DNA from 3 places in the Lactobacillus sp. ESL0260 genome. Region 2 is predicted to be linked to each of the others. Evidence: riboswitches for the same ligand, from Rfam matches in the RefSeq annotation. Region 2 holds a riboswitch; each other region holds the start of a gene.
The links. Region 2 has a riboswitch for thiamine pyrophosphate ahead of F5ESL0260_RS00780 (ATP-binding cassette domain-containing protein). Riboswitches for the same ligand answer to the same signal wherever they lie in the genome.
Positions count from the first base shown of each region.

Region 1: linked by a shared signal. The riboswitch ahead of thiM (hydroxyethylthiazole kinase) and the one ahead of F5ESL0260_RS00780 (ATP-binding cassette domain-containing protein) in region 2 are both predicted to bind thiamine pyrophosphate.
Region 3: linked by a shared signal. The riboswitch ahead of F5ESL0260_RS02725 (ECF transporter S component) and the one ahead of F5ESL0260_RS00780 (ATP-binding cassette domain-containing protein) in region 2 are both predicted to bind thiamine pyrophosphate.

Region 1 is NZ_REHO01000013.1:506,139-511,301, forward strand. Features, by position in the region: gene thiD (bifunctional hydroxymethylpyrimidine kinase/phosphomethylpyrimidine kinase) at 1-428, shown strand, start outside; gene F5ESL0260_RS08675 (type 1 glutamine amidotransferase) at 494-1,171, shown strand; gene F5ESL0260_RS08680 (hypothetical protein) at 1,299-1,556, opposite strand; gene F5ESL0260_RS08685 (Fic family protein) at 1,818-2,513, opposite strand; gene F5ESL0260_RS08690 (helix-turn-helix transcriptional regulator) at 2,506-2,928, opposite strand; TPP riboswitch at 3,345-3,443, shown strand; gene thiM (hydroxyethylthiazole kinase) at 3,519-4,307, shown strand; gene thiD (bifunctional hydroxymethylpyrimidine kinase/phosphomethylpyrimidine kinase) at 4,319-5,122, shown strand; gene thiE (thiamine phosphate synthase) at 5,133-5,163, shown strand, end outside.
Region 2 is NZ_REHO01000003.1:48,346-53,508, reverse strand. Features, by position in the region: gene htpX (zinc metalloprotease HtpX) at 1-356, shown strand, start outside; gene F5ESL0260_RS00785 (helix-turn-helix transcriptional regulator) at 387-1,325, opposite strand; TPP riboswitch at 1,486-1,577, shown strand; gene F5ESL0260_RS00780 (ATP-binding cassette domain-containing protein) at 1,546-2,976, shown strand; gene F5ESL0260_RS00775 (energy-coupling factor transporter transmembrane protein EcfT) at 2,986-3,639, shown strand; gene F5ESL0260_RS00770 (sucrose-6-phosphate hydrolase) at 3,680-5,095, opposite strand; gene rlmH (23S rRNA (pseudouridine(1915)-N(3))-methyltransferase RlmH) at 5,129-5,163, opposite strand, start outside.
Region 3 is NZ_REHO01000007.1:14,058-19,220, reverse strand. Features, by position in the region: gene F5ESL0260_RS02740 (FAD-binding protein) at 1-620, opposite strand, end outside; gene F5ESL0260_RS02735 (LysR family transcriptional regulator) at 710-1,588, opposite strand; gene udk (uridine kinase) at 1,767-2,408, shown strand; gene F5ESL0260_RS02725 (ECF transporter S component) at 2,499-3,077, opposite strand; TPP riboswitch at 3,121-3,210, opposite strand; gene F5ESL0260_RS02720 (M42 family metallopeptidase) at 3,286-4,368, opposite strand; gene hpt (hypoxanthine phosphoribosyltransferase) at 4,606-5,163, shown strand, end outside.

The DNA.
Region 1 (5,163 bases), on a different contig from region 2:
AATTAATGCCACTGGCTGACATTATTACGCCTAACTTTTATGAACAGAAAAAGTTAACGGGCTTAAGTTTAGATACTAAAGAAGAAATTCGCCAAGGTGCTAAAAAGCTGCAGGAAATGGGCGCTAAAAATGTTTTAATGAAGGGGCGCCATGATAACTCCCAGCAGTCCCAAGTGACTGACATCTTATTAACTGCAGATGGCGAATTCCACGAATTTACCAAGCCTTTCATTAATACAGATCGAATTAATGGCACCGGCGATACTCTATCTGCTGTAATTGCCGCTGAACTAGCCAAGGGAAAGACCATTATTGACAGTGTGCAAATTGCCAAGGACTTCACGTACGAAGCGATTGCCCATCCTATTGCAGTTGGTTCTAAATACGGTCCAATCAATCATTTTGCAGCGCAGCAAAATCTTAAATAACTATTCTTTGCCCGCTTCTAACTATTAAGATATACTTTAAACAAGATAATAGGGGTTGGTAAACAATGGCAAACAAAACAATTAAGATTGCATATTTATACGAAGACCTGATGAATACTTACGGTGATTCTGGCGACGTTAAAATTATCAGGTTTTTGCTAAAAAAACAGGGCTATGATACACAAGTTGATAATATTTCTCTTGGTGATCAATTTAACGCTTTTGATTATGACTTTGTTTTTTTTGGTGGCGGACAGGACTTTGAGCAAACCGTTGTTGCTAAAGATTTACCACGTCATAAAGAAACTTTGACAAAGTATATTAACGCAGGCAAACCTATGGTAGGCGTCTGCGGTGGCTATCAGCTAGTGGGCACATATTATAAAACCAATGCCGGAGTGACAATCAAAGGGTTAGATATTCTACCTTTCCATACCGTTTTTAAGGCAGATAAGCGGATGATTGGTGATACCCGCTACATGAGCGAATGGGGTGAAGTCAAGGCCTTTGAAAATCATTCCGGGCAAACCTATTTTGATGATCAGGATAAGTTGCATCCCCTAGGAGAAATGATTGAAGGCTACGGCAACAATCCCCAAGATCACGTCGAAGGCCTGCGCTACCGCAATTTTATCGGTACCTATTCTCACGGACCGTTGTTAAAAAACTTGAATGTCGCTAACGCCATAGTCAAGATGATTCTTGAATGGCATGATGAGCGAATAGCAGCTGAAACAAATTAATTACAAAAAGGCTACTAGGTGTAGTAAATGATATGACCCTGAATTAAGACAATTTTGCAGGTCATATTTTTATGTCTAAATTATCTAAGCAAGACAAAATTGAAATTTTTTATCTTTGGCAGAACTATCAGGTTGGAGCGGTTCGCTTGTTACCGTCGTAGAACATTTGCTGGCGCATATTGTGATACATCAGAGTTAGTACCTTATCGGTGGCGGTACGATCACTGACTAACAACTGCTTTAAATATTTCTGTTCCTTGTTCTCTTCGATCATAGGTGGTTCAAACTCGCCCTGGTAAGTTGCTACACCGCCTGAACCATTACGCAAATATCCTGGAAAGACCGCCGTATCGCGGGCAACAATCGCATTAAGCCTCTTTTCCATGTTAAAGTCCAGGGGCTTTTTTCATTGATAGCAAACTGCCAACCGCGCTTCAATTGAACAATAATATTAATATCATCGATTGGAATGCCGTCAACACCCAGGCCATCAATGATTGTCTAGGTTTGCGGCATGGTGGTAGTCAGGCCTTCAAAGCGTGAGTTAGTGAAGACTAATTTGGTTAGATTGGTTTTGGCAAAGCGTCTATTTTTTCAGGCGTTAGCCTGAATTTGTCTTCATACTTCAATTGATTTATCCTGCTTTCTACTCTAATTCAAGGCCTTCATCTTGATCAAACTCCTGCTGCTCTTTGTTCTGTTGTTCAGCGTATTTTTGGGCAAGTTCAGCTTGGCTAAGTGTCTTTCCAGCACTTTGCTGCGAGGCTAGTATTTGGAACGCCCGATTGCGGCTGGGGGTGTTCTCAACTTTAATCAGTTTAGCAATTTTATCAACGTTAGCTTCATTTTGCGCTTCAATCATCTCTTTGTTTCTTCGCGGATAGTCAATTACTTGGCCATGATTAGCCGCGTATGCAGAAAGAAGAACTTTGCAACTACGGCCGTTGCCCTCTCTAAACGGGTGCATGAAATTAATTGCGTCTAGCAGCTCAGCATAGTCTTTGTTAGCCAAAGGCTTGCCCGCGGGGTGCTTGTGCAGCATGTTATTAATATCTTTTTCGGCAAAATCGAATCTGGTATGATCAAAAAATTCATACCCGTTTTTATTGAAATTGCCGGGGCGATATTTACCGGCCCAATCGTATAGTTCACCAAATAAGAATTGGTGTACCTTCTTAAGGTTTCCGATATCGTTTATTTGGGGCTTTTTTTGCAACAAGAACAAAGCATTCCGAGCGGATAGCTCATATTCCTTTTTCTCTAACTCCTTTGAGTCATGGATATGGAGCTTATTTTTTAGGACGCCATTTGAATACAAGGTTTCACTAATCCAATCACTCATTATCCTTGCCCCAAATTTCTTCAAAGCGCTCAGCCACTACTGGATCAGGCTGGATAGCTTCATCAAATAATTCCTGGATATCTGATTCTGTAGGATTCCACCCTTCCAGGTGGTTGACTTCCACGACAGTTCTAATTTGTTGGTAAATTTCTTTATTAGCAATGAAAACGCCTTGGATAGTCTGCGTTTCATCGTTTATATCTAAAATATATGGTTGCGTTTCTAGCATATTGAGTAAATCTCCTGGCTTCTCTTTAAGTGCGATTGCAAAGGCATTAAGGACCCTAATTGACCAGGTCTCAATTGGTTTAACAATTGAGTTTCTTAAAGTACTAAGTGGGACGTTGCTGGCCTCAGCGACTTTAGCGACGCTTATATTTTTGCTTTTAAGTAGTTTAACGATTGTTGCACTCATTTTAAAACCTCCAATATCTGTACTTATATTATACCATATTTAGTCACATTTATATTGATATATGGTAAAAAGCGATATTAGATTTTAAAGTAGTGCTATTCAAGTTCTATACCTGTGGATTGTATTACCTGCTTATTGGAAATCACAACACTATCTGTTTTGTCTTTATTTAATTGTATCTCCGCTTAGTAGAATTTTCTTGTTTTTTACTATTAACTAGCACATCGTTCCAATCTTTACCAATAGTTTTGGCAGGCTGTAAATTGCATTTATCAAATCAAGTAGGGTATTCAACTTAAAATTGCAATTTCCGCATTTTTTATAATAACTAAAATACTAGTACTTATGACATAAACAGATAGTATCTTTATTAACCTAGCGTTGTCAAAAAGAATAAATTCCGTTATAATTGAAAGCGATAACACGAGGGGTGCCTTTTAGGCTGAGATGAAAGTATTTCAGACCCTTTGAACCTGTAAGTCAATACTTGCGTAGGAACGTGTCAAAAACGCTTAAGCTTTGGCCTTTCCACGTGCCAAGGCTTTTTTATTAATCAGAATTTTCAAGAACATTTAGTCAGGAGTAATAGAATGAAGTTAGACTTATTAGATAAATTACGAGCGCAAAATCCCGTTATTTTCAATATCGCTAATTTTGTAACAGTTCAAGACGTGGCCAATGCTGTTAATGCTATTGGTGCTTCACCAATTATGAGCAATGAAGTCGCTGAAGCTGAAGAAATAGTGCGGATGGCTGCCGCAGTTGCAGTTAATATTGGCTGTTTAACCAAGCAGCAAATCAATCATATTAAAAAGGTAGAAGACCTAGCACGGCAATATAACAAGCCGATAGTATTTGATCCTGTTGCGGTTGGTGCAGTCGAATATCGCTACAAAATCGCAGATAAGCTTTTATGGGATTTTCATACCAGTATTATTCGCGGCAATATTGGTGAAATCGCTGCACTAGGTGACTTCAACTGGAATTCAAAGGGCATCGATGCAGGTTCCGGATCTGGTAATATTGATGATATCGCTATGAAAACTGCTCAGAAATATCATTGTACGGTCATTGCCAGCGGTCCTACAGATACAATTAGTGACGGTAAAAGACTGGCTCATGTTCACAACGGCTCACCACTTTTTAAAACTCATGTGGGCTCAGGTGATATGTTGTCCAGTATTGTCACAGCTTTTACCGCAGTCACTGATGATCCGTTTGAAGCGGCTCAGATAGGTGCTTTAGTTTTCAGTTGTGCGGGTCAAATGGTTGTCCAAGATCATCCCGGTGTTGGACCAGGTACTTTTGGTATGTACCTCATGGATTATTTGTACAAAGTAACAGTCCCTGATATTAAGCAAATTGCTGATTTTGATTAAGGAACTTCATGATGACAGAAAAAATTAATTCTTTTCCCCAGGTTTTAACTATTGCCGGTACAGATTCAGGTGGTGGTGCCGGGATCATGGCTGACCTAAAAACTTTTCAAATGCAAAAAGTATTTGGAACAGCTGTTGTAGTAGCAGTGACAGCACAAAACACTTTAGGCGTGCAAAAATCTTTTTTACTGCCCTTAGAAATGATCGATGCCCAATTTGCATCTTTAGCAGAAGATTTTCATATTCGTGCTTGTAAAACGGGAATGTTAGGTGATGCAGCTCATGTTCACCAAGTTGCACTTAACCTGCAAAAGTATGACTTTGGCCCCATTACCATCGATCCCGTGATGATTGCTAAGGGTGGGGCTCCATTATTAAGTCAAGATGCTGTCGCCACCGTTAAAAATGAATTGCTGCCTTTAGCCGATTTAATCACACCTAACTTACCAGAAGCAGAAACTTTAACTGGCATTAAGGTACAAATGCAAGATCAATTTCCTGAATTAGCCCATAAATTACAAGATATGGGTGTTAAAAATGTGCTAATTAAAGGTGGGCACACTAATAGCGCAGAAGTAAAAGATTATGCTTTATTTGCCGATGGTTCTGATCTTTGGGTCAGCAGCTCCAGAGTACATACTAAACGCACTCACGGCACCGGTGACACCTTAGCTGCAGCAATTACAGCTCAACTCGCTTTAGGTCAAAGTTTACCTGCCGCAATTAAAATTGCCAAAAAGTACGTTACTAAAACCATTAAGGAAACTATTCAAGTTGGTCATGGTCACGGCCCCTTAAATCATTGGGCAAAGTAATTTAGGAGAAATAATGAAAGAATTTAACACTGATTTTTTAC
Region 2 (5,163 bases):
ATGATGATCGCGATAGTGATCATGATAGTGGTGGCACTATCGTTGTCATTTTTAAGGTAATAGCTATAGCGTTTGTCTTAATTTTGGGGCCTATTTGTGCCAGTTTAGCGCAAATGGCATTGTCACGTAACCGCGAATACCTTGCTGATGCTTCTTCAGTAGAGCTAACGCGCAATCCTCAAGGGCTAATTTCGGCGCTTGAAAAAATTGACGGCTCTGCACCAATGAAAAAAGCTGATCCCAGCAGTGCGGGAATGTATATTGAAGATCCTATGCGTAAAAAACGCAGTTTTACCCATTTGTTTGACAGTCATCCACCAACAGCGGACAGAATTAAACGTTTAGAAAAAATGTAAAAAAACAACCTTCTTGTTCAAGGTTGTTTTTTATTTCAAATTAATATTTGCCTGCCTGAATAGTTCTGCACGCATTTGTACTGGCGTTTCATGATAATATTCACTGAACTTCTTATAAAAGAAGGACTTGCCGCTATAACCAACACGGGTAATTATCTCTTTGACGGAAATATCTGGGCGAGCAAGTAAACTTCGTGCTTCCAGCATGCGCCTTTCATCAACATGTTCCACAAAACTTTTGCCAGTTTTTTGTTTAACCAAACTTGAAAAATAATTAGGATTAAAGCCAAAATGTTTGGCTGCATCATTAAGCGTAATATTAGTAAAATGGGCATCAATGTATTTTTCCATATCCGTTTGTGCAAACTGATGACTTGTTGCTGGAGTGGAAGTTAAATTTTGCTTTCTGACAGCAGAAACGAAAAGCAAAGTAAGTTCTGCCATGATAGCGTTGCGGGTAAATAAGTCATGATTAAGATATTCATTAATTATCTTTTTAAGTAGATGGGCAGATTCTGACATTAAGGTTCCGTTTAACCCTAATAATCTTTTTTGCTCAAAAGTGGTATTGATTTTTTTAAGCACTTGTTTTTCATAATTGTTCATTACAGTCAGGCTATCGAAAAAGTTCTGGATATCTATATTAGGATCAAATTCGAGTTTAACTAAAATATCTTTACTGCCAGGTTTTAATATTTCATAATTACTCTTTTTCTGTAAAAAGATGATATTACCATCATTGAGCATAAAATTCTGACTATTTATCCTCACTTTGGTTGAACCTTTTGCCTCATACAGAATAGTTAGCCCTGTTGTTTGGTAGCGATGAATTCCCGTATTACGATTTTCTAAAAAGGCTATAAACAAATCAAAGTTGCTGTTACCTGGTTTTATTTTCACTTCATTAGTATCAGACCTAGCCGCATCTATGATACTGGCTAAATATTGTTCCAATTTAACTGCTGCCATTTCTTTCACCTCTTATACAATTTTGGGGTTATATAGTTTTATTATATAGCAAATTTTCATCTTACTAATATAATTTTGTTATTTTACCTTTATCATTGCTACATGGGTAACGGAAAGTCCTTGTGCATCTAGACAACTAATTTTCTTTTCTGTATAATAAAATTTAACATCGGGGTGCCTGTAAAGGCTGAGATTAAACCCGCAGAACCTGCTATGGATAATGCCAGCGAAGGGAAAACGAAAGATTTTACATCGTCAGGCCGTTATCCTGACGATTTTTTTGGTAACTAAATTGATTAAATTAAATAACCTAACATTTTCATATGATAAACAAAACCAAATTTTAACAGACATTAACTTAAATATTCCTACAAAGCAGTTTTCATTGTTAGTTGGACCAACTGGCTGTGGTAAATCTACCTTATTGAAAATAATAGCAAAGTTATATCCTGAATTTGCGGGACAACTAAGCGGCACTGTTACTCTGGGCGGCTTAAAGGCTGCCATGATGTTTCAAAATGCCAGTGAGCAATTTACTATGGCAACTCCTCGAGAAGAAATTATTTTTGCACTGGAAAACCTCTGCCTTAATAAAGCCCAGTATCTAAAACAGTTAAATGAAGCCGTTCAGTTTACCCAAATTGATTATTTACTTGATCAAAAAATTAACACATTATCTGGTGGTGAACAACAAAGAGTGGCATTAGCTGTCCTCATAGCAATGAATGTTGACCTGTTTTTACTTGATGAGCCTTTCGCCAGCTGTGATCCCGCTGCCCGCAAGTTCTTAATCGCTAAACTAGCACATCTGCGCGATCAAGGAAAAACAATCATCTTAAGTGACCATGTGCTAGCTGGTTATGAAGGAATCTGCGACAATCTTTTTCAATTTCAGGGTAAACGCCTGGTGCAGCTTTCTCAAGCAGAGCAGGAAAAATTATTGCGAAAAAGTACGGATTCTAATTCCTATACTTTTGTCTTACCGCAACAGACTGAGGAGTCATGCTTTACCCTGCAAGACGTTCAGATTAGGCAAAATCGTTTACTTCTAAAGCAGGAACATTTAAATATTGTTTCCGGTAAAACCTCTCTGATTACAGGAGCCAACGGTGTGGGCAAAACTTCGCTTTTTAATGCTCTGACTAAAATGATCCCTTATTCAGGCAGCATCACCTACCACAACCGTGAAATTAATAAATTACCTACTCGTAAGTATTTGCTTCATGTAGGCCAAATATTTCAAAATGCAACTGACCAGTTTATCAATGTCTCTGTTGCAGATGAAATTAACCTCAGCAAAAAAAAGCGGACCAATTCTTATTTTACTGATGACAAAATAGCTGCTGCTTTATCCACTCTTGAACTTGATTCACTGCTTGATCATGTCGTGTATTCATTATCCGGTGGGCAACAAAAGAAACTGCAAATCTTGTTAATGTTGATTTCAGATCAGGATGTATTGTTAATTGACGAACCACTTAGCGGCCTGGATGCAGACTCCGCTGTCAAAGTAATGTCTTTATTAAGAGAGAGTCAGAAAGCACGGAAGCAAACGCTTTTAATTATCAGCCATGAGTTAAAGAATTTAGCTGATTGGTGTGACTTTCACCTTATTTTTAAAGACCAGCATCTAGCTTACACGAACAAGTGAGGTACTATCATGAATCCTAGTTTTAAATTTATCTTGGCTCTGATTATTTCTGTAGAAATATCACTGAAATCAAGTTTACTAACAAACCTCTTAATCATATTCTTGGCATTGGTCTATTTAATTTACAAACACATTAAATTAAGCAATTTGCTTTTAACTCTACTAATGCCTTTAATTGCCGCTTTTACAGTTTTTGCGACTTTATACTGGTTCTCGCCACAGCCCAACTTACAGAACGCACTAAGCTTATCTAGTCGAATTTACGTTTATACTTTGACTATCTACTGCGTTTCAATAGACACTACTGCTACAGAATTTGCCCGCTCTTTTGAACAAAATTTTCATTTGCCCAGCAAGTTTGCTTATGGAGTTTTAGCTGCTCTTAATATCGTTCCCCGAATGAAAGAGGCTGTTAAGCAAATTCGTACTGCTGGCATGATGCGGGGAGTATATTTGAGTTTTTGGTCACCGGTTCTTTATTTTAAAGCTATCTTAGTTGCTCTGAATTCTGCAGAAAATTTAGCTCAAGGTATGGCATCCCATGGTTACCGCGAAAATGCCAAGCGTTCTGTCATTGCAGCTGTTCCTGTTAAAAAAAGTGACTGGCTGCAGTCAATTGCAATTTTGGTTTTAGTAAATCTAGCATTATTGACGTTAAAATAAAAAAGTGGACGTTCTTGTCCACTTTTTTCTATCCCTTAATTTATTCAGCTAAAGAATAACCTGCAACACTAATATTAACCGGCTCGTCTGCATTAATAAAAATTGCTGGCTTTTTGGTTGTGTAATAGCGTTCTGAAAATACCAGCTCCCCGTCATTTAAGAAAAACTCAATTGAACTTGTATCAATAAAAACTTGAATTTTTAATTTTGAGTTTGGTCTCAGTTTGCCATAACGTTGTGCGTCGGTTGTCGATTTATACGCTCTGATCAAAATTACTTCATTATTTTCCTTATTCCAAGATAATGTAACCAGATTTTCCTGTTCATTTTTAAAAATGAAGCTAATCTCATTACCTGACCAATTTTCAGTTTTAGCAGTTAAAAGCAACTCCAAGTGCTGTGGATCAGAAACATTAACTTGCATTGAAGAACTCGTTTGTTTTTCGTCAACTACTTTTTCTTGCCGCAATTGTTTTAACTCATTGACTGGCGTCATATACAGCTGATTATTTTTTAAAGTTAATTCTCGCGGCAAAGTTAACGCCCCACACCAGCCATCAGCCTGCTCGGGAAAGTCTGCATGCCACATATCGAACCAGCCAAAAACAATACGCCTATTATCAGGCGTTAACATAGTTTGGGCAGCGTAAAAGTCGTGTCCGTGATCAAGTTCATGAAATGCACCATGTTTAAATTGATTGTTGCGATAATCCATTTTACCGATAAAATATCCCGTTTGATAGCAGTTAAGATATTCTTTACCCTTTGCCACGATTCCTTGAGGTGAACATAACAAAACGTCCTCTCTGCCCAATGAAAAAAGATCAGGGCACTCCCAGGTGTGTCCCTCAATGTTGGCTCCCTGAGAAACAGCAATTGGTCCCAAATAATCCCAGTGCAATAAATCAGTCGACTTATAAGTAATTGCACGGCCTAATCCTTTCTTATCCTGACCACCCACAACAATATAATATTCATTTCCATCTTGCCATACTTTAGGGTCACGAAAGTGCTGTGAGTTATCCGTCGGTGGCAATGCAATCACAGGGTTTTTACTATACTTTTCAAAATGAATACCATCGTCACTATAGGCAACATTTTGCGTTTGATAAAAGCGACTATGATCATTGACATCGTAGTAATGATTACCTGTATAAATCAGATACAAGCGACCATCCTTTTCAATTGCACTGCCAGAATAACAGCCATCTTTATCCTCAGAACTATCCGGAGCCAGTGCAATTGGCAATTCTTCCCAGTGAACCAAATCTTGACTGCGATAATGGCCCCAGTGCATAGGGCCTCTTTTAGATGAATAAGGATAGTACTGGTAAAAAATATGATAGTAGCCTTTATAATATGAAAAGCCATTAGGATCATTCATCCACCCGGAAGGTGTTGTTATGTGATAATTTAGCCGATACCGCTTGCTAGTAATTTTAGCCGGAGTTTGCATTTTTGTTTTTTATTGCCTTTCGCATAATCAAATCTACTTATGATACGGACTGCCACTATTAATCATAA
Region 3 (5,163 bases), on a different contig from region 2:
GAAAAATTGGCTGTCATCATTTCCTGACTGCCGCAATAGCCGCCATCAGCAAATATTACTTTTTTAGCAGCAATTCTAATCTCTGCACCAGCTTTATTTTGGGCAATAACGGCTTTTAAGCCATTATCATATTCCAGATCGACGGCTGCAGTTTCCAACATTACCTTATTGCCAGCTGTGGTAAATTTATCCGGTAATTTATCCCAGTTAGTCATTTTCTCTTTAAAATTATTAAATTTATGGTAGACCAGTGGATCATTTAAGTGTGCTTTTTGTTCGCTTTGTTCCACGGTTACCGGTAAACCCATTTCTGCTAAGCGAGCAATATTAGCCCCTGACTTTTTTAAAAATCGCGCCAATAATTCACCATTAACAAAGAAGTGATTGTAATCTGTTAATCCGTTAAAAGCTTCACGATAGCCATAATTTACGTGCCGCTTTTTTTGTTCAGTGGAATTAATAGCAAAAACTCCATGAGCACCAAATTTGCCGGCACCTCCAACTTTGTTACCTTTTTCTAAAAGTACAAATGGCACATGCTTTTGATAAAGCTCAAAGCAAGCTGAAATTCCAGCCGATCCTGAGCCAACAACTACGACATCAGTTGAAAAAGAATTCAATGTAACTTCACCCTTTCTGATATTTTGTGATTCTTATTACAATTGAATTCTATGTCATTTTTAATAAAAGTGCTAACACATAAAAGTTATTAGCGATAAGTTAAAGTTGTCACATGCTTAAGCATTTTGCTAAATTTAGTTGAAACCATTGGATTCATTGCTATTACCACATTAAAAGCTTTTTGCAATTGAACTGGTGCTAAGCGCTCAATATTATTGCAGTTTTGCGGTAAACTAAATGATTCCGGTACGATTGTGATACCACCATTAAAGTTGACATTTAAACATCCAGCAGCAAAGCTGTTTACCTCTGCCACTTCTTTATATTTCCAACCATTTTGACAGTAGATTTTAAGCATAGCAAGCTGAATATCAGTAATACCAGTTGATTTCCAGTTTTGCATAAAAAGCATACTGTTTTCAGCAAGTTTCTGCTTATCGCCGTGATATTGTCTTAGTTCATCTTTATTTAGCAGTAAGTCAAAACTAGTTTTCCTAAAAGGTAGACAGTCAATTTTATTATTACCGGCAAAAGCTAAGTCAAAGCCAACCAGTATGTCATAATTACCATTAATCAATCTTTTGATGCAAGAATCAAAATTTTCTTCGTCAAAATTTGGCTGACAAATATCTGGTATTTTTGAAGCAAATAATGCAGCGTCATTTTCAAAGCCTTGCAAAAAATGGACACGTAACAGCTTCTCCGGGTTAGGATCCGGGTGGTGCCAAATTTCACTGTACAAATTAATAATTTCTACGCTGCGTTTATAAAAAACTTCTCCTACTGGCGTTAATGAAAACTTACCAGCAGAACGGTTAAGCAGTTTTTGACCCAACTCATCTTCTAATTTTTTAATAGCTGAACTGACAGCTGTTTCTGAAACATAATTTCTCCTCGCTGCTGAAATGAAGCCGTGAGTTTGAACGACATCAACGAAATATTTTACGGGCATTAAGTTATAATTCATTTTGCACCTATGCTATTTAACACAAATTACTTTTTTCACATTTATCATATAAAAAATTTAGTCAATTTTAAACCGTATTCAATAGAAAAGTAGCATTAATTATCAAATATACCTTAACTGTTGGTAATTATGGCAAAAGTAAAGTAAAATGTTTAAGGATTAAAAAAGGAGTGGCATAATGTCTAGACTTGAAAAGCCCGTAGTGATTGGTATTACCGGTGGTTCAGGCAGCGGGAAAACTACCATTGCGCAAAAAATTGTTGCCCAAATGCAAGAGAATGAACACGTTTTGATTATGACTCAGGATTCATATTACAAAGATAATACCGGGATTCCTATGAGTGAAAGAAAGAACATCAACTATGATCACCCAGATGCTTTTGATGTTCCTTTGCTTAGAAAACAGTTGCAAGACTTATTAAATTATCGGTCAGTCGAGATGCCGGTTTACGATTTTAAAGAACATACCCGTAGTCAAAAGACCATTCATACTGAACCTGCCGATATCATTATTCTTGAAGGAATTTTGGTTTTAGCTAACCAAAAAATTCGTGATTTGATGGATATCAAAGTTTACGTTGACACGGATGACGATATTCGCTTTATTAGACGTTTAGAACGTGATCTAAATGAGAGAGGCCGGTCCATTGACTCTGTGATTGAACAATATTTAAGCACAGTTAAGCCGATGTATCATCAATTTATTGAGCCAACCAAGCGCTATGCGGATATTATTGTTCCAGAAGGCGGTAAAAATGATGTCGCCATTGATATGCTTACAACTAAGGTACACTCAATTTTAAGTAAAAAAGAAAAATAAAAAAGGAGTAATTGCTTCAAGTGATATGACCCCCCAAATTTGTCCTAATTTTAGGGTTCACATCAAAGAGCAATACTCCTTTTTAAATATTTAAGCTATTTTTGGCTTTAATGCTTTATCAAATAAATTCGTAATCAGCTTAACTAAAACGCCATCAAAAACCAGAGCAGAAATGATATTGGTAATAAGCATTACGATTTGCACTTGCATACTGAATTTGCTCCAGCCATATAAAATATATGAGGGAATAAAACAGCCAAATGAAGCAAAAAACGCACCAGTTAAGACGCTTTTCCAAGTGAAATTTTGATAACGTTCTTTTTTAGGGAAAAAGCCGATTTCATTAGTAGCGCCTTGAATAATTCCGGAAAGAATCGTAGTAGCACCCCACTGACCACCTATGGCCATTTCAACCACAGAAGCTAATAATTCACCAATCGTACCGGATCCTGCAGTAGGAACAAAATACATCGCTAAAGGTCCAGCCATAAGCCATAAACCTGTAAAAACAGTATCAGTCACCGGTGCAAAACCTGTCGGCACCAGCAGCATTTTGATTAAATTAAAAGCCCAGTTAAAGCCATACGTATAAATGACTCCCATAATAATTCCAATTAATGCAATTAAAATAATCGACTTTACATTCCATTTTGAAGTTCTAGTAAACATAAAAAAATACTCCTAACTTTACATGTCAGTAGGAGTATCATTATTACCTAATTTTACACTTCCCTAACGCAGGTATTGTCCCGATCAGGTTCAGAGGGTATTTCTCAGCTTTTTGGCACCCCTAGTGACTGCTATTCAATTTTTACTATTATAGCATACTTTAATTAAATTTGTTGCCTATTTTTGACGATTACTGTAGTTAATGCCATTAAAATTGACTAAAACTTGCCAACTTTTCTTTAGTTAAATCACGAATAATAGCAAGCGTCAAAGCAACAGAGGCTTTAAAATCTGAATAAGCACTAAAACAATAAGGAGAGTGTTCATAACGAACTGGAATACCAATCACAATGGTTGGTGCGCCATTTTCATAATAAATTGCTGCTCCATCTTGGCCACCGCCAGTGCGAACAGAACGAGTATACGGAATGTTATTCTTATCAGCTAAATCGCAGGCATACTGTTGAAATTTAGGATTAGGCAAAAACGAAGTATCCATGTCACGCAACATCGGTCCCCTTTTCAGTCCGGTTTGCGACAACCATTCTGGAGTAAAAGTATCATCTGCTGGACAAGACTCAAGCACGATTGCTACATCAGGCTTTACGGCTCTTGCTGTAACATACGCTCCGCGCAGACCGACTTCTTCCTGGCTGGAAAGTGCTGCAACAACGTTAAATGCAGTTTGTTCATCTTTTAAATTGTCTAAAACGTCAGCCATGGCAGCAGCGCCAAAGCGGTCATCAAAATCTTTGCCGAAAAACAAACCAGATTTTTCATTGTATTCACATTTAACATCCACAAAAATAGGACAACCCGTATCAATTTGATAATCATTAATTGTTTCGGCACGTGAACTGGAACCAACATCAATTGACATATCGGCTACGTCCGGTACATTATTTTTTTCGGCTGCAGTCATAAAATGAGGTGGTTTAGTAGCCACAACACCGGGAACATATTCACCTGCACGATTTTTAATTTTTACGCGCAGAGCAGGAATATTATATTTAACCCACCCGCCAAGGGGCACGAATTTAATCATGCCATTAGGACGGACAGCTTGGGTAATAAAGCCAACAGCATCTGAATGTGCATCCAGTTGAATCACTGGCCGACCTGGTTGGTTATCTTTTTTGCTGGCATACACATTGAGCATACCGTCAACCTTCACGTCAGCAAAATCTTGAACAGTATCGGTAAATAGTTTAACAAATTCTCCTTCAAAGCCAGAAGTAGAATTGGCATCAGAAAATGCCTTGAGCATTTTAATTTCTTGTTGTTTTTGCATTTTTTTACCTTTCACTAAAAATACTTATGCATTAATTTTACCAAAAACTGGGGTTACACGTTAAAAATTTAAGCAAATCGAGAATTATCTTACTGCTTTTAGCAATATGGCTACTTTTTGTACGTAATTGACTGCTAAAAAAGTTAAAATAGTTGAAAATGGTCTGTTTTTTTAGCAAAAAAATGATATAATCGAAATATTAGGAATTTAAATTGTTTTACAATGAAGGGTAGATAAATGCCAAAAAACGACAATATTAATAGTATTATTGATCATAAATTGTTTAGTGAAGAGGACATTCACCAAATGTGTGTTAAGTTAGGAAAGCAGCTTACCAATGATTATGCTGGTAAAAAGCCATTAATTGTGGGAGCTCTTAAGGGTGCTGTTTTCTTTTTAACTGATTTGGTTAGAGAAATGGACGTCAAAGCTGAAATTGATTTTCTCGATGTCTCAAGCTACGGTAATGAAATGGAGTCTTCCGGGAAAGTTAAGCTAGTTTCTGATTTAGCATCTGATGTGAAAGATCGTGATGTTTTAATCGTTGAAGACATTGTTGACACTGGTTTAACTTTAGATTTTATGAAAAAGTTGCTTGAAAAACGTGGGGCAAAAAGCGTTAAATGTTGCGTTTTACTTAACAAGGAAGCAAATCGTAACGTTGATGTTGATGTTGAATATTATGGTTCAAAGGTTGGTAATGAGTTTGTAGTAGGCTACGGACTTGATTTCATGAATTATTACCGTAACCTGCGTTACATTGGTGTACTAAAACCCGAAATTATTAAACTGGTT